Regions from separate parts of the Curtobacterium sp. YC1 genome, predicted to be linked through region 2. Evidence: predicted binding sites of a transcription regulator. Region 2 holds the regulator's gene; each other region holds the start of a gene.
What was found. The regulator HrcA, encoded in region 2, represses chaperone genes, less so after heat shock. The targets are predictions, from matches to a motif close to TTNGCACTCGNNNNNNNCGAGTGCNAA.
Positions count from the first base shown of each region.

Region 1: the regulator HrcA is predicted to act here: its motif matches at 2,826-2,852, upstream of groL (chaperonin GroEL).
Region 3: the regulator HrcA is predicted to act here: its motif matches at 2,634-2,660, upstream of I8920_RS00215 (Hsp20/alpha crystallin family protein).
Region 4: the regulator HrcA is predicted to act here: its motif matches at 2,791-2,817, upstream of groES (co-chaperone GroES).

Region 1 covers NZ_CP066341.1:2,903,476-2,907,733, forward strand. Annotated here, with positions in the region: gene I8920_RS13680 (hypothetical protein) at 114-1,067, shown strand; gene groL (chaperonin GroEL) at 1,162-2,784, opposite strand; gene I8920_RS13690 (cold-shock protein) at 3,075-3,278, opposite strand; gene I8920_RS13695 (LytR C-terminal domain-containing protein) at 3,461-4,078, opposite strand; gene I8920_RS13700 (DUF3263 domain-containing protein) at 4,075-4,258, opposite strand, start outside.
Region 2 covers NZ_CP066341.1:1,378,937-1,383,194, reverse strand. Annotated here, with positions in the region: gene dnaJ (molecular chaperone DnaJ) at 1-772, opposite strand, end outside; gene hrcA (heat-inducible transcriptional repressor HrcA) at 806-1,825, opposite strand; gene I8920_RS06550 (DUF4870 domain-containing protein) at 1,915-2,322, shown strand; gene hemW (radical SAM family heme chaperone HemW) at 2,336-3,577, opposite strand; gene I8920_RS06540 (HAD family hydrolase) at 3,606-4,258, shown strand, end outside.
Region 3 covers NZ_CP066341.1:41,083-45,340, forward strand. Annotated here, with positions in the region: gene I8920_RS00200 (sensor histidine kinase) at 1-506, opposite strand, end outside; gene I8920_RS00205 (manganese catalase family protein) at 855-1,736, shown strand; gene I8920_RS00210 (hypothetical protein) at 1,819-2,124, opposite strand; gene I8920_RS00215 (Hsp20/alpha crystallin family protein) at 2,137-2,577, opposite strand; gene I8920_RS00220 (hypothetical protein) at 2,838-3,020, shown strand; gene I8920_RS00225 (MarR family winged helix-turn-helix transcriptional regulator) at 3,039-3,575, shown strand; gene I8920_RS00230 (TetR/AcrR family transcriptional regulator) at 3,671-4,258, shown strand, end outside.
Region 4 covers NZ_CP066341.1:3,047,207-3,051,464, forward strand. Annotated here, with positions in the region: gene I8920_RS14365 (ABC transporter substrate-binding protein) at 1-1,182, shown strand, start outside; gene rarD (EamA family transporter RarD) at 1,306-2,268, opposite strand; gene groES (co-chaperone GroES) at 2,400-2,696, opposite strand; gene I8920_RS14380 (class I SAM-dependent methyltransferase) at 2,857-4,059, shown strand; gene I8920_RS14385 (DUF4190 domain-containing protein) at 4,087-4,258, opposite strand, start outside.

The DNA.
Region 1 (4,258 bases), 1.5 Mb from region 2:
AGTGCGATCTCACCGCCGGGGGTTCTCCTGCACCGGGGCGTGAGGAGGATCATCTGTCCACGGCGGGCGGTGGCGGCCCTCGCCGACGTCGGTCCCGGAACCAGGCTGCGGTCATGCCTCGTCGTCCTGCCCCGCTCCCCAGCCGCTTCTCGAACACACCGTTCCGCGTGGCCGACGCACTCGAAGCCGGAGTGGGGAAGAACCGGCTGGCGCGGGGCGATCTGACCATCCCCGCACGAGGGGTTCGACTGCCGTCGGGCCAGGACGAGTTCGTGCACCGGGTGATGGCGCTCAGCCTGCTGCTGCGACAGGACCAGCTCGTGAGCCACGTCTCTGCCGCGCAGCTCTGGAGCTGTCCGCTGCCCCGCTGGGCCACGATCGACTCAGCGCCGATCCACGTCGCGACCGTCGGACTCGGGCCGATCGAACGCCGTGTCGGCATCGTCGGGCACCGGATCGCGACCGATCGCGCGTCGACTGCCGTGATCTTCGGCGTACGGGTGAGTACTCCCGCGTCGGCTTGGTACGAGTGCCGGACACTCCTCTCGGTCCGGGAACTCGTCGTGCTCGGTGACCACATGGTCGGCGTCGGTCGTCTGACCACCCAGGCTCAGCTGCGCGCCACGATCCGTCGAGGTGACCGCGGTGTCACAGCGGCTCGCGCGGCGCTCGAGCAGATCAGGGTCGGCTCCGAGTCGCCGATGGAGACGATCCTGCGGCTGATCGTGACGGACGCAGGGTTCCCGGAGCCGGCGTTGAACGTCGACGTGCACGATGCCGAGGGTCGGTTCATCGGCAGGGCAGACATGGCATGGCCGGAACTCCGCATCGCGCTCGAGCACGACGGCGACCATCACCGGACCGATCCGGCCACCTTCCACCGCGATCGCCAGCGCAGCAACGCGTTCACGTCGTCGGGGTGGTCGGTCATCCGGACGACGGCGCCCGACATCCGCGCCCCTGCGGCCTTCCTCGAGGAACTCCGGCGCGCGTTCGCTCGAGCACACGACAAGGTGGATCGAGCATCGCGTGAGGTCGCACTCGGGCCCGGTAGAGGGGCGAGATGACATGCCGAAGTGCGACCTCGGCGCCCCCCGCCCCCCCGCACGCGGAAGGGCCCCCGCACGCGCAGCGTACGAGGGCCGTTACCGTCAGGACGGACTAGAAGTCCATGCCACCCGTCGGGTCGCCGGCCGGCATGGCCGGGGTCTTCTCCGGCTTGTCGGCGACGACGGCCTCGGTGGTCAGGAACAGACCGGCGATCGACGCAGCGTTCTGCAGCGCCGAGCGCGTGACCTTGGCGGGGTCGATGATGCCGGCGGCGATCAGGTCGACGTACTCGCCGGTCGCGGCGTTGAGGCCCCAACCCGACTCGAGCTCGCGGACCTTGGCGGCGACGACACCCGGCTCGAGACCGGCGTTCAGCGCGATCTGCTTGAGCGGTGCGTCGATCGCGACGCGGACGATGTTCGCACCGGTCGCCTCGTCACCCTCGAGCTCGAGGGACTCGAGCGCCACGGCACCGGCCTGGATGAGCGCGACGCCACCACCGGCGACGATGCCCTCCTCGACGGCAGCCTTCGCGTTGCGGACGGCGTCCTCGATGCGGTGCTTGCGCTCCTTGAGCTCGACCTCGGTCGCGGCACCCGCCTTGATGACGGCGACGCCACCGGCGAGCTTGGCGAGGCGCTCCTGGAGCTTCTCGCGGTCGTAGTCGGAGTCGGTCGCCTCGATCTCGGAACGGATCTGGCGGACACGGCCGGCGATCTGCTCGGCGTCGCCGGCACCCTCGACGATCGTGGTCTCGTCCTTGGTGATGACGACCTTGCGGGCACGACCGAGCAGGTCGAGCGTCGCGTTCTCGAGCTTGAGGCCGACCTCTTCCGAGATGACCTGGCCGCCGGTGAGGATCGCGATGTCCTGCAGCATGGCCTTGCGACGGTCACCGAAGCCCGGAGCCTTGACGGCGACGGACTTGAAGATGCCGCGGATCTTGTTCACGACGAGCGTGGCCAGGGCCTCGCCGTCGACGTCCTCGGCGATGATCAGGAGCTGCTTGCCCGCCTGGATCACCTTGTCGACGACCGGCAGGAGGTCCTTGATGTTCGAGATCTTCGAGTTGACGATCAGGATGTAGGCGTCCTCGAAGACGGCTTCCTGACGCTCGGGGTCGGTGACGAAGTACTGCGACAGGTAGCCCTTGTCGAAGCGCATGCCCTCGGTCAGCTCGAGCTCGGTGCCGAAGGTGTTCGACTCCTCGACGGTGACGACACCTTCCTTGCCGACCTTGTCGATGGCCTCGGCGATGAGCGCGCCGATGGTCGGGTCAGCGGCCGAGATCGACGCGGTCGCGGCGATCTGGTCCTTGGTCTCGATGTCCTTCGCGTTGGCGAGGAGCTGGTCGGAGACGGCGGCGACGGCCTTCTCGATGCCGCGCTTGAGCGACACGGGGTCGGCACCGGCGGCGACGTTGCGGAGGCCCTCGCGGACGAGCGCCTGAGCGAGCACGGTCGCGGTGGTCGTACCGTCACCGGCGACGTCGTCGGTCTTCTTGGCGACCTCCTTGACGAGCTCCGCACCGATCTTCTCGTACGGGTCGTCGAGCTCGATCTCCTTGGCGATGGAGACACCGTCGTTCGTGATCGTGGGGGCGCCCCACTTCTTCTCGAGGACGACGTTGCGGCCGCGCGGGCCGAGCGTCACCTTCACGGCGTCGGCCAGCTGGTTCAGGCCGCGCTCGAGGCCACGGCGGGCCTCCTCGTCGAAAGCAATGATCTTAGCCATGTGAGTTTTCGTCCCTCCCGGACGTCGTCATGGGGGTCGTGCTGGCACTCAGCGTGAGCGAGTGCCAACGCCGATTCTGGCACTCGCCGGGTGTGAGTGCAACACAGTCGGGAGGCTCGTGACGACTTCCCAGGACGCGTCACGCCCCGAGCACTGCGGCTCCACCACCCCACGCGGCGCACGCGGTCCCCGCGCACCGCAGGCGCGCCGCCGACGCACCACGGGCGCGCCGCCCGCACATGACGAACGCGCCGCCCCTCGGGGACGGCGCGTTCGCGAAGTGGTCGTGCTCAGGCGGGACGGACCGACTCGGCCTGCGGGCCCTTCGACCCGGTGCCGACGTCGAAGACGACCGCCTGGCCCTCCTCGAGGACCTTGTAACCCGACATGTCGATGGCCGAGTAGTGCACGAACACGTCCTGGCCTCCTCCATCCACGGTGATGAAGCCGAAGCCCTTTTCAGCGTTGAACCACTTCACGGTTCCGTTGGCCATGATCTCTTGCTCCCTGGTACTGCAGTGCGGAACGACGTGATCGTCGTCTGCATGGGACTCTGACCGAACACGACCGATCAGGCAAGAGGCGTGACGTTCTTTCACGTCGATTCCGACAGAAATCAACGAGATCGAAACACAGTCGTCACACAAACCGGCGCAGAGCCGGGCGCGACGACCGCTCAGCCGGTGTAGTCGGCGCCGAGGACGACGCTCACGTCAGCGTTCGGGAAGGCAGCCGACTGCTGCACCGCCGTGACACCGAGCTGCTTCGCGACGCCCTGCGCGACCGCTGCCTGCGAAGCCTGCTGGTAGTACACGATCGTCGAGGTCGACCCCGTCGTGCCGGCGTCCCCGGTCGAGGCGACCTGCCAGCCCGCACCGGTCAACGTGGCGCTCGCCCGCGCGGCGAGGCCCGAGGTGGTCGTGCCGTTCAGGACGACGACGGTGGTCGCCCCCTGCTGCTGCGGCGTCGCGGCTGCTGCTCCGCCGGCGTCCGCCGAACCGGAACCGGCGTCGGCACCACCCGACGAGGACCGCGACGGCTCCGAGCTCGCCGACGACGACGGCTTCGACGTGGCCGAGCTGCTGGCCGACGGGGAGTCCGACCCGGTGAACGAGTAGCTGCCGTTCAGCAGTGCGAGCACGAGCACGCCGATGCCGACGAGCACACCGGTGGCCAGGGCCGCCCACGCGAACGCGATCCAGCCACGCCCACGACGCTGGGCGCCGCGGTGTGCGCCGACCCGCGGCCCGTCGGTGACGTCGTCGAACCGGTCTCGGGGGAATCTCGTGCTCATCGTTCCTCTTCACGTCCTTCGGGTGCCGCTCCGGGCGCGACGAAGCTGCGCGTGGCCCGGGCGCTGGTGCGTGCGTGCCGCAGCCGCTGCAGCCGGGTGACGAGCTGCGGGTCGTACGCGAGCGCCGCCGGCGAGTCGATCACGCGGTTGAGCACCTGGTAGTAGCGCGCCGCCGACATC
Region 2 (4,258 bases):
CGTCACGGCTGAAGACGTCGTCGTGGCGGACGCGGATCTCCAGGTAGAGGTCACCCGAGGGACCACCGGCCGGGCCGACCTCGCCCTGACCGGGCATCTGCAGGCGCAGACCCGAGTCGACACCGGCGGGGACGTCCACCGGGACCGTGCGTCGGGCGCGGACGCGGCCCTGGCCCTGGCAGGTCGGGCAGGGGCTCGGGATCACGGTGCCGTACCCGCGGCAGGTGCCGCACGGCGCGCTCGTCACGACGTTGCCGAGGAGCGAGCGGACCTGGCGCTGGATGTGCCCGGACCCGCCGCAGATGTCGCACGTGCGCGGGCTGGTGCCGGGGGCACAGCACGAGCCGTGGCACGTCTCGCACAGCACGGCCGTGTCGACCTCGACGTCCTTGTGGGTGCCGAAGACGACCTCGTCGAGGTCGACCTCGATGCGGAGCAGGGCGTCCTGGCCGCGCTCGGCACGGCTGCGCGGGCCCGACCCGCGTCCACCGCCACCACCGCCGCCGCCGAAGAAGGCGTCGAAGATGTCGCTGAAGCCGGCCGCGCCACCGCCGAACGGGCTGTCGGCCTGCGGGCCGGCGTCGTACCGACGGCGCTGCTCGGGGTCGCTGAGCACGTCGTAGGCGTGCGTCACGTCCTTGAAGCGCTCGGCGGCGTCGGGGGCCGGGTTCACGTCCGGGTGGAGCTCGCGCGCCAGCCGGCGGTAGGCCTTCTTGATGTCGGCATCGGAGGCGTCTCGCTGGACGCCGAGGACGTCGTAGTGGTCTGCCACGTATCCCTCAGTCGGTTGGGTTCGGTCGGTCGGTCAATGTTCGCCCAGGAGCTTGGACAGGTACCGTGCGACGGCGCGGACGGCCGCCATGTTCGTCCCGTAGTCCATCCGGGTCGGTCCGAGGACGCCCAGGCGGGCCACCTCGCCACCGGCCAGGTAGCCGCCGGCGACGATGCTCGTGGCGTCGAGCCCGTACTCGGCGTTCTCCGCACCGATCCGGGCCGCCACCGCGATGTCGTCCACCTGCATCTCCCCGAACAACCGGAGCAGGGTGACTTGTTCCTCGATCGCCTCGAGCACCGGGAAGAGGCCGCCGGAGAAGTCCTGCTCGCTCTTCGCCAGGTTCGCGGCCCCGGCCATGAGCAGGCGGTCCTGCCGGTTCGCCGCGACCTGCTCGATGAGCGTCGCGACGACGACTCCGCCGAGGGTCTGGGCGTCGGGACGGAGCTGCTGCGGCACCGCCCGGAGTGCGGTCGGGACGTCCTGGAGCAGGAGGCCCACGGTCGCGCCGTTCACGACGGACCGGAGCTCGGACAGCGAGGGCTCGTCGAGCGGCACGTCGGTCTCGACCACACGCTGCTCGACCCGGGCGGTGTCGGTGATGAGCACCACCATCAGACGCGCGTCGCCGAGCCGGACGAGTTCGACGTGCTGCACCCGGGCGCGCACCATCGAGGGGTACTGCACCAGGGCGACCTGGTTCGTGAGCTGGCTGAGCAGCCGGACGGTGCGCCCGAGCACCTCGTCGAGGTCGTTCGGGGCGCCGAGGAAGGTCTCGATCGCGTGCCGCTGCGCGCTGGAGAGCGGACGGGCACCCGCGAGGTGGTCGACGAAGACGCGGTACCCCTTGTCGGTGGGGACCCGGCCGGACGACGTGTGCGGGGCGGCGATGAGCTGCTCGTCCTCGAGCAGGGCCATGTCGTTGCGGATCGTCGCGGCGCTGACCCCGAAGGCGTGCCGCTCGACGATGGTCTTCGACCCGACCGGTTCGCGCGACGCCACGTAGTCGCGCACGATCGCCTTCAGGACCTCGAGGCTGCGTTCACTGACCACGAGCGTCTCCTTCCCGGTCGGACTGGCACTCGGACGTGTCGACTGCTGATCCTACGCCCGCACGGCTGCTCCCCCGATACGCTTCGGGCATGACCTACGGACAGCAGCCCGGTGGCCCGCAGAACCCGAACGGCCCCCAGTACCCGGGCGGGTACACCCCGCCGCAGCAGATGCGACCGGAGGACCAGCGCCTCTGGGCCACGCTGACCCACATCGGCGGCATCTTCTTCAACTTCGTCGCGCCCCTGGTGGCGTACCTGGTCCTGCGCGACCGCGGCAACTTCATCCGCGAACACACCCGGGTCGCGCTGAACTTCCACATCACGATGGGCATCGCCTACGTCGTCTCGGGACTCCTCACGGTCGTCCTGATCGGCGCGGTGTTGCTCCCGCTGATCGTGGTCCTGACGCTCGTCTTCGGCATCATGGCCGCGATCGCCGCGAACCAGGGCCAGTTCTACCGCTACCCCCTGTCGATCGAGTTCATCAAGCAGTAGTCGGCACGATCGCTCAGTCGAGCAGCTCCCGCACCACCGCGTCGGCGAGCAGGCGACCCTGCAGCGTCAGGTCGATCCGTCCCCGCACCGCGGCCGAGCCGTCCACCAGCCCACGCGCGATGAGCCCGGCGACCCGACCACGGGCCTCCTGGCGGATCTCGCTCGTGGCGAGTTCCCCGCGGACGCGGGCCGCGAGCAGCAGGCGCTCGACGTAGCGGGTCTCGTCGTCGATGGTCTCGCGGCCGGCGGCCGGCGACTCCCCCGACAGCACCCGGTTCGCGTACGCGGCCGGGTGCTTCACGTTCCACCAGCGCGTGCCGGCGACGGCGGAGTGCGCACCGGGGCCGACGCCCCACCAGTCGTGGCCCTTCCAGTACGACAGGTTGTGGCGACTCGCGTGCGCGTCGCCGCGCGCCCAGTTCGACACCTCGTACCAGGAGTACCCGGCGTCCCCGAGCACCTGGTCGGCGAGCTCGTACATGTCGGCCGCCAGGTCGTCGTCGGGAGCGGGCAGTTCACCGCGGGCGACCATCCGGCCCATCGCGGTGCCGTCCTCGACGATGAGCGAGTACGCCGACACGTGGTCGGGCTCGCAGGCGATCGCGGCGTCCAGCGAGGTGCGCCAGTCGTCGAGCGACTCCCCCGGCGTCGAGTAGATGAGGTCGAGCGACACGTCGAGCCCCTGCTGCTTCGCCAGGTCGACGACGACGGGTACCCGGAGCGGGTCGTGGGTGCGGTCGAGCGTCGCGAGCACGTGCGGCACCGCCGACTGCATGCCGTAGCTGATCCGGTTGAACCCGCCGGCGCGCAGCGTCTCGAGTGACGCGGCGTCGACCGAGTCGGGGTTCGCCTCGGTCGTGACCTCGGCCCCCGGCAGGATGCCCCAGGTGTCGTCGATCGCCCGGAGGATCATCGCCAGGTCCGACGCCGGCAGCATGGTGGGCGTCCCGCCGCCGAAGAACACCGTCGACACCGGTCGCCGCGGTACCCCGGAGCGGTCGAGCACGGTCGCGGCCCACTCGATCTCGCGGACGGCGTGGCCGGCGTAGTCGTCGCGCCGGACCCCGCGCAGTTCCGACGCCGTGTACGTGTTGAAGTCGCAGTACCCGCAGCGGACCCGGCAGAACGGCACGTGCACGTACACGCCGAACGGCACGTCGCCCACCGCGGGTGCCCCACCGGAGGCCCCGCCCGGACGCGGGACGATGAGCCCGTCCGCGGGCGCTGGATCGGCGATCGGGAGAGCACTCGGCATGGACTCCATTGTCCGTCATGATGGAGCCATGGAGCACCACCCCGTCCCCACCACGGTCCTGTGGGACATCGACGGCACCCTCGTGATGAACGCGTCGTCCCCGGGCAACCTGTACCACCTCGCGCTGGAGCGAGCGGTCGGCCGCGACCTGACGCTCCGGGTCGGGCACCAGCACGGGCGGACCGACGCCGGGCTGATCGCCGAGCACGTGCGGGCCCACGAGCTCGAGGACGACCTGATCCCCACGGTCGGCCGGCACCTGCGCGACCTGACCGCCGAGCGGCACGCCTCGGGTGACCACCGCAGTCCGGTCCCCGGTGCGAAGGCGCTCCTGTCGCGCTTCGCCGATCTCGGGTGGCGCAACGGCCTGCTCACCGGCAACTCGGCGTACCGCGCCCGGGTGAAGCTCACCGGGGCGGGCTTCGACCCCGACCTGTTCGACTGGGAGCACTCGTACTTCGGCGACACCGAGGTGGACCGCGCGGGCGTGACGCGTCGTGCAGCCGCAGAGCTCGCCGGGACCCGGGCGGTCATCGTCGGCGACACCCCGCGCGACGGCGAGGCCGCCGACGCCGCGGGCATCCCGTTCCTGGCCGTCGCGACCGGCGTCTACGACGTCGAGGCGCTCCGGCACACGAACGCGGTGACGATCGCCCGCGACTGCCGACAGGACGCCACTCT
Region 3 (4,258 bases), 1.3 Mb from region 2:
CGGTCGCGGGAGCGGAAGGCCCGGACGGCGACCCCGCCCGCCCACACCCCGAGCAGTGCGGTGACCGGGGCGGCCATGGCGAGGAAGGCCTGGTCGCGCGGGCCGTTGATGAGCACGAGGAACCGGAAGCCCGTCGACGCCAGGTACACCGTGGCGGACGCGCCGGCGACGACGGCGAGCACACCCGACACGACGACCTCGGTCCGGCTGCCGACCACCGCGGCCGTGCCGATCACGACGAACATCGCGAGGTCGACGAGGGACGGGCGCTCGCCGCCGCCGACCTGGATGACACCGAGGACGACGATCATCGCCATCGCCGCCGACGGGGAGACCCGGCGCAGGGCGATCGCCACCGACGCGGACAGGACCGCGGCGAGGCTCGCACGCTCGAGCTCGAGGTCGATGGGCAGCAGGAAGACGAACGCCGCGAGGGCCGCCCAGGCCACGTCGACGACGATCGACCGGGTGGCGAGCGGCCGGAGGAACCTGCCCCGTTCGGTCACGGCTCGATCCTCCCATGCCACGGCGGCGTCACGCGGGGGGCGTCATGGCCATGAGCGTGACGACGGTGGTGGCCACGATCGCGGCGCAGAGCAGCAGGGTGGCGATGGTGTGCTTGGTGGACGTCTGCATGCTCCCAGCCTGCGGAACCGGCGGACCAGGGGCATCGGGCGGTGGGTGGAAGCGCCTCCGCCTGCCGGGTGAAGCCGACCGGTACCGGGGGTCCTGGCGGGCCGGAGGTCCGCCCGCGTGATCCGGCCAGTCCGAACGGCCGCCCAGTGCCCGCCGCGGAGCATCGGGACCAACAGCCGCTCGGATCGAGAGCATCCGCTGAGACGAAGGAGCACCATTTGTACTTCCACAAGCAGGAACTCCAGTTCAAGTCGACGCCCGACAAGCCCGACGCCGTCTACGCACGCAAGCTGCAGGAGGTGCTCGGCGGTCAGTACGGCGAGATCTCCGTCGCGCTGCAGTACCAGTTCCAGGCGTGGAACATGCACATCCCGGGCAAGTACCGCGACATGGTCTTCGGCATCGGTGCCGAGGAGATGGGCCACGTCGAGATGCTCGCGACGATGATCGCGCAGCTGCTCGAGAAGTCCCCGCTCGGCATCACCGAGGACGCACTGCAGGACGACCCGACCGTCGCCGCGATCGTGGGCGGCACCGACGTACAGCACGCCATCGTCGCCGGTGCCGGTGCCCGTCCGGTGGACAGCAACGGCAACCCGTGGCAGGGCTCGTACATCACGGCGAGCGGCAACTTGCTCGCCGACTTCACCGCGAACGAGAACGCCGAGATGCAGGGGCGCGTGCAGGCTGCACGGCTGTACCACATGACCGACGACCACGGCGTGCGGGACCTGCTGTCCTTCCTCATCGCCCGCGACACCATGCACCAGAACATGTGGGCGACGGCCGCGGCCGAGCTGCGCGAGAAGGGCGTCGAGGGCTTCCCGGTGCCGAGCAACTTCCCGCAGTCCAAGGAGAACCAGGAGGTCAACTACCAGTACCTCAACTTCTCCGACGGTGCCGAGGCGAAGAACGGCCCGTGGGCGAGCGGTCCGTCGTTCGACGGCAAGGGCGAGTACACGTACCACGACGGCCCCACGACCTCGGTGCCGATGCCCCCGCCCACGCACCCCGACGTGCGGTTCTACGGCACCACCGAGCTGCCGAACGTCGTCGAGAAGACGGCCGGCCTGGTGCAGGACAAGCTCAACAAGGAGTAGTCGCGCACCGTCTGCCCACACGGTGACGAACGAACGGGAGGCGCGGTGCCGGCTGGCACCGCGCCTCCCGTCCGTCAGGTGGTCACCACCGGGCCGTCGCGACCGCGCCGGTGTCGTCCGACGGTTCCGGCGGCGGGGCGAAGACGCCGTCGTACAGCCGGACCGCACTCCACCCCGCCACGAGCACCGCGGTCCCGAGGACCGCGGCGAGCCACGGCAGGAACGGGGCGCCGGCCCAGGCCGCCGGTGCGATCACCCAGGCCAGGAAGGCGCCGACCGTGCTGCCGGTCGCCCCGAGCAGGACCGCCGCCCGGCGGTCGAGGCTCGTCGCGGTGAGCGCGGCGGTGACGGCCGCGATCGCGACGAGTGCGTTGAGCAGTGTTGCCATCGCGCCCCCGTGCTACTCGGACTGCCCGCTGCCGACCGCGAGCTGCTCGGAACCGCCACCGACCGAGACGGCGATCTTGCGCGGCTTCGCGGACTCCTTGACCGGGATGGTGACGCTCAGCACGCCGTTGTCGTAGCCGGCGGTGATGCGCTCGGCGTCGAGGCCGTCACCGAGCGTCAGCTGCCGGACGAACGAGCCGGGCTGTCGCTCGCGCGTCAGCCACTGCGACCCCTCCGGGGCGCCGAGGGTGCGCTCGGCGCGGATCGTCAGGACGGAACCGTCGACGTCGATGTCGACCGAGCCCGGGTCGATGCCGGGCAGGTCGACGTCGAGGACGTAGTGGTCACCGGTGCGGTACAGGTCCATCGGCATCGAGCGCGGGCCGGTCGCGGTGCCGAGCAGGGAGCCGGCGAGGCGGTCGAGCTCGCGGAACGGATCGAAGTTCATCGTCATCGGAATCAACTCCTTCGTGGTTCTCGTTGAGTCCCCTCGACTCAACTGCCAACGTTCTAGCACTCGACCCTGGTGAGTGCCAAACGTCTGCTCGGAGGACGCCGAGAACTGCGCTCCCGCCAGGGCTGCACCGACGACTCCGATCGTTCACCGCGCAAAACGTACAGCTGGCGAGTAGTTCGTTGGACTGATCGTTCACGGTGTGAAAGAGTTCGATCGTCCGAACGGGACGCAGGGACGCACGAAGGGTGGGACACGACATGCTCAGCACGTACTCCGGGATGCCTCGGGCCGCACGGACGGGTGGCAGCCACACCCGCGTCGGGCTCACCGACCCCGCCGTCATCGACGCCTACGTCGAGCGCCGCATCCAGGACCCCGCACTGCTCACGCGCCACGTCGAGCCGTCCTACGGCGACTTCTTCGCCGCACCCGTCAGCTAGCAAGGAGCGCATGACCGCATGCCGTTGACCGTCGTCCGTCGAGAGCACGTCCACCTCTACGCCCGCGAACCCCGGTCCGCGGCGGCCAGGACCGCCGTCGACGCGCTGCTGCGACTGCAGCACGCCGAGGACCAGCAGATCGAGTCCGCGCGCATCGAGAGCGGCCTGTCGAAGAACGAGTTCCTGGCCGTCCGCTACCTGCTCCAGGCGCACCGCGACGGCCGCGTCACCGGTCCGAAGGACCTGGCCGTGATGCTCGCGGTCTCGAACGCCTCGGTCACCAAGATCGTGGACGGGCTGGTGCAGCAGGGGCTCCTGTCCCGCACGGCACACCCCACGGACCGCCGGGCGCAGGTGCTCGCGCCGACCGACCGGGCCGCCGAGAAGATCGACGCCTCGTACGCGCGGTTCCACGAAGCCGTGGTCGAGGTGCTCGACCGGCTGTCCGACGCCGACAACGCCGTGCTGGCGGACTCCCTGACCAAGGTGGTCGAGGCGCTCGCCGCGGGTTCGCCCGCTCCCGCCGACGAGTACACGGTCGACCACCGCGCCTGACGCGACCAGGGGGCGGACGGGAGGCGCGGGGCGGCGCCGCCACGGGCCTCCCGTCCGGGGGTGGCGAGAAAACCTTCCAGCGGTAAGTTGGAAGCATGACGCACCCCGCGGACGAGGACGACGCGGCCCAGCCGCGCCGCGGCGGGTACCGCAAGGGCACCGAGCGCCGCGCGCAGATCCTCGACGAGATGATCCGCATGGTCGCGGAGCAGGGTGTCGACGCCTCGTCGCTCCGCTCGGTCGCCGAAGCGCTGGGGATCACGCACGCGGCTCTGCGGCACTACTTCCCGAGCCGTGACGAACTGCTGCTCGCCGTGTACCGCGAGCACGAGGTGCGCGAGCAGGGCGCCCCGGACCGGATGAAGTCGGCGATCGGGGACATGCGCGAGAGCGCGTCCCGCAACCGGGCGGTCCCGGGGCTCGTGCAGCTCTACACGACGCTGGCGGCCGACGCCGTGCAGGAGGGGCACCCGGCCACGCGCGACTTCATGCGCGAACGCTTCGCCCGACTGCGTGCCGAGCTCGCCGGCCTCATCGCGGCCGACCAGGCGGACGGCCGGATCCGTGCCGACCTGGACCCGGTCGACCTGGCCAGCCTGAGCATCGCCGCGTCGGACGGCCTGCAGGTGCAGTGGTTGCTCGACCCGGACGCCGTCGACGGCGAACGGGTGCTGCGACTGCTC
Region 4 (4,258 bases), 1.6 Mb from region 2:
GCCCCCGACTCCCCCGGCACGGATCCGCTGAAGATCGGCACGATCCTGCCGCTGACCGGTTCGCTGGCCTACCTCAACCCGCCCGCCGAGTCCGGTGTGGGCCTCGCCGTGCAGGACATCAACGCGGCGGGCGGTGTCCTCGACGAGGACGTCACCATCGACCCCGCGACCGACTCCGGCGACAGCAACGACATGACCGTGTCGAGCTCGGCCGCGACCAAGCTCGTCAACGCCAAGGTGCCCGTGGTCATCGGCGCCGAGTCGTCGTCGGTCACGCTCAACGTCATCGACCAGCTCACCAGCAACTGCATGGTGCAGATCTCGCCGGCGAACACGGCGACCGACCTGTCGGGCTACTCGTCGCACTACTTCCGGACCGCTCCGCCGGACTCGGTGCAGGGTTCGGCGCTCGGCCAGCTCGTCACCGGTGACGGCAACGCGAAGGTCGCCTTCCTGGTCTTCAACGACACCTACGGCACCGGCCTCCGCAACTCGGTGCAGGCTGCGGTCGAGGCATCCGGCGGCCAGGTCGTCTACGGCGGCAAGGGCAAGGGCCAGGAGTTCCCGCCCGGCCAGACCACGTTCTCGTCCGAGGTGACGGCGGCGCTCGCTGAGAAGCCCGACGCGATCGTCGTCCTGTCCTTCGACGAGACGAAGTCGATCATCCCGGAGCTCGTCTCGCAGGGGAACACCGCGAAGATCTACATGTCCGACGGCAACACGGCGGACTACTCGAAGGACTTCGACAAGGGCACGCTGTCCGGCGCCCAGGGCACCATCCCCGGCGCCTCGCCGAAGGACGACTTCAAGAAGGAGCTCGCCGCGTTCTACAAGGAGTCGTCGGGCAAGACCCTCGCCGACTACTCGTACGCGGCCGAGTCGTACGACGCGACGATCCTCGCCGCCCTCGCCGCGGTGAAGGGCAAGGGCACCGACTCGGCCACCATCCAGGCCAACATGGCGGCGGTGTCGGGTGCCGACGGTGGTACCGAGTGCGCGACGTTCGAGGAGTGCAAGGACCTGCTCGACAAGGGCGAGGACGTGCACTACACCGGCCCGTCGGGCATCGGTCCGTTCGACGAGAACAACGACCCGTCGAGCGCCTACATCGGCATCTACAAGTTCGACGGCGACAACAAGCCCGTGTACCAGAGCGCCATCCAGGGTGCGGTGAAGAAGTAGGGCACCGCTCCGGCGATCGACAGTCCCCCCGCGGAACTCCCGCGGGGGGACTGTCGCGTTCGCGATGGTGGTCGGTCCGGCAGACAGACGCGACGAGCGACCTGGAGGCCCGTGGGGCCTCCGTCAGGCGGGCTCGGCCGGGGTGGGTGCGCCGGTTCCGCGACGGGACGCGCGCGCCGCGGCGAACGAGTCGGCCGTCAGCACCACGAGCGCCAGCCACACGATGCCGAAGCCGAACCAGCGTCCGGCCGACATCTCCTCGTGCTGCACGAGCACCCCGACGAGCAGCTGCATCACCGGGGCGAGGTACTGCGTCAGCCCGAGGGTCGACAGGCTCACCCGGCGCGCCGACGAGGCGAACAGCAGCAGGGGCACCGCGGTCGCCGGCCCGGTCAGCACCGTGATGACGGTGTGGCCCCAGCCCTCGGTCGTGAACGTCACGCCGCCGCCGAGGCCGGTGACCCCGAGCACCACCAGCGCGACGACCGCGATCGGCAGCAGCCACGCGGTCTCGATGGTCAGGCCGCTCAGGGCGTCCACCGTGCCGCCGACCCGCTTCTTCACCAGGCCGTACAGCCCGAACGAGAACGCCAGGGCGAGGGAGATCCACGGCATGCGGCCGTAGCCCACCGCGATGACGACGACCGCGACGACGCTCAGGCCGACGGCCACCCACTGCGCCGGACGCAGGCGCTCGCGGAGGACCACGACGCCGAGCGCGATCGTGACGAGCGGGTTGATGAAGTAGCCGAGCGCCGCCTCGACGGTGTGGCCGGTGGTCGTCGCGAGGACGTACACCGTCCAGTTCACCAGGATGAGGACGGCCGCGAGCCCCATCACGAGCATCACCCGGCGCTGGGCGACCAGGGTGCGGGTCCGGAGCCACGAGCGCGTCACGGCGATCGCGACCGCGCAGAACACCAGGCCGAAGACGATCCGCCAGGCGACGATCTCGAACGCCGCCGCGGGGGCCATCGCTGCGAAGAGCAGCGGCATGAGGCCCCAGAGCCCGTAGGCCACGACGGCCTGCACCACGCCGACGGACGCCTCGCTGCGGGCGGGTCGCGCCCGACTCGGTTCACTCACGGAACCATCCTAGGAAGGTCGGCGGACCACCGGGGCCGCACCGGGCCTCCAGGCAGGGCGGACTGGGCCGGAACGCACGGACGCCCCGCCGGCCGCAGGGCCGGACGGGGCGTCCGAGAGGAGTACTGGACTCAGTGCACGATCACCGCGAGGACGTCGCGGGCCGACAGGACCAGCAGGTCCTCGCCCGAGTACTTGACCTCGGTGCCGCCGTACTTGGAGTAGATGACCTTGTCGCCGACGGCGACGTCGAGCGGGACGCGGTTGCCGTTGTCGTCGATACGACCCGGACCCACGGCGACGACCTCGCCCTCCTGGGGCTTCTCCTTCGCGGTGTCGGGGATGACCAGACCGGAAGCGGTGGTCTGCTCCGCCTCGACCTGGCGGATGACGATGCGATCCTCGAGCGGCTTGATGCTGACGGCCACGGTGACCTCTTCTTTCTCGGTACGGACTCGGTACAGATGAAAACCGGGTTGGCACTACGCACAGGAGAGTGCCAACGCCAACTCTAGGGGGCCTCTGGCACTCGGTCAATCCGAGTGCCAGCACATCCAGAGGACACGCAGCACCTGCGAGGATCGACGCATGGACGCCGCCGAACTCGCCGCACTGCTGACCCCCGACGGGATGGCCCTGCTCGACCGTACCCCCGGCGTCTCCGACAGCGGCGAGATCGTCCGCGTCGTGTCACGACTCCGGGCCGAGGGGCACGATCCCCGGCTGGTCGCCGCGGTGCTGACCCAGGCGAAGCTGCGGCTGAAGGCCCGCGGCAAGTTCGGCGACTTCGCGTCCCGCATGCTCTTCACCGAGGCCGGGCTCGAACAGGCCACACGCCTGCAGGTGGCGGCACAGCACGCCGGACGCTTCGCCGCCGCCGGCATCACGCGCGTCGCCGACCTGGGCTGCGGCATCGGCGGGGACGCGATGGCGATGGCCGCGCTCGACCTCGACGTCACCGCCGTCGACCGCGACGAGGTCACCGCCGCCGTCGCCACGCACAACCTGGCCGTCTGGCCGAACGCCCGGGTCGAGCTCGGCGACGCCGCCACCTTCGACGTCAGCTCGGTCGACGGCGTGTGGATGGACCCGGCGCGACGGACGAGCGGCCACTCCGACACCCGACGACTGGCCGATCCGGACGACTGGTCCCCCTCGCTCGACACCGTCTTCGCCGCCGCGACGACCACCCCGACGGGCGTCAAGCTCGGCCCGGGCATCGACCGCGACCTGATCCCGGACACCGCCGAGGCGCAGTGGACCTCGGTCGACCGCGAGGTCGTCGAGCTCGCCCTGTGGTTCGGCCCCCTCGCCCGACCCGGCATCCGACGGGCGGCCACCGTGATCGGTGCGCACGGCATCGCCGAGATGACCGGACCGGCCGATGCCGAGGACGCCGAGGTCGGGCCACTCGGCACCCACCTGTACGAGCCGGACGGCGCCGTGATCCGGGCGCGGCTGATCGGTGACCTGGCACGCGGGCTCGACGGGCACATGCTGTCCGACGGGATCGCCTACGTGACGTCGGACCGCGCCGTCTCGACCCCGTTCGCGCAGGGGTTCCGGGTGCTCGACACGATGCCGCTCGACGTCAAGCGCCTGTCCGCGCGGCTCGCCGCCGACGGCATCGGGACCGTCGAGATCAAGAAGCGGGGCGTCGACGTCGACCCGGCGCAGTTCCGCAAGCGGTTGCGGTTGCGCGGATCGGGTCGCGTCACGCTCGTGCTCACCCGCCTGGAGGGACGCCACACGGCGATCCTGTGCGAGCGGCTCGGCGACGTGGCCGGGTGACGGCCGGGGGCCGCGTGTGGCGCTGGGTCAGCCGATGAAGGCGCCGGTCGACGAGTCGTAGTCGTAGGTGGAGTACGAGTCTTGCCCGGCGGCGGCCAGGAAGATGATGAAGGCGACCCAGATGAGCCAGATGCCGGTCATCACCCATCCCGAGATGATGCCGGTCAGCGCGAGCCCACGGCCCGCTTCGCCGTTCTGC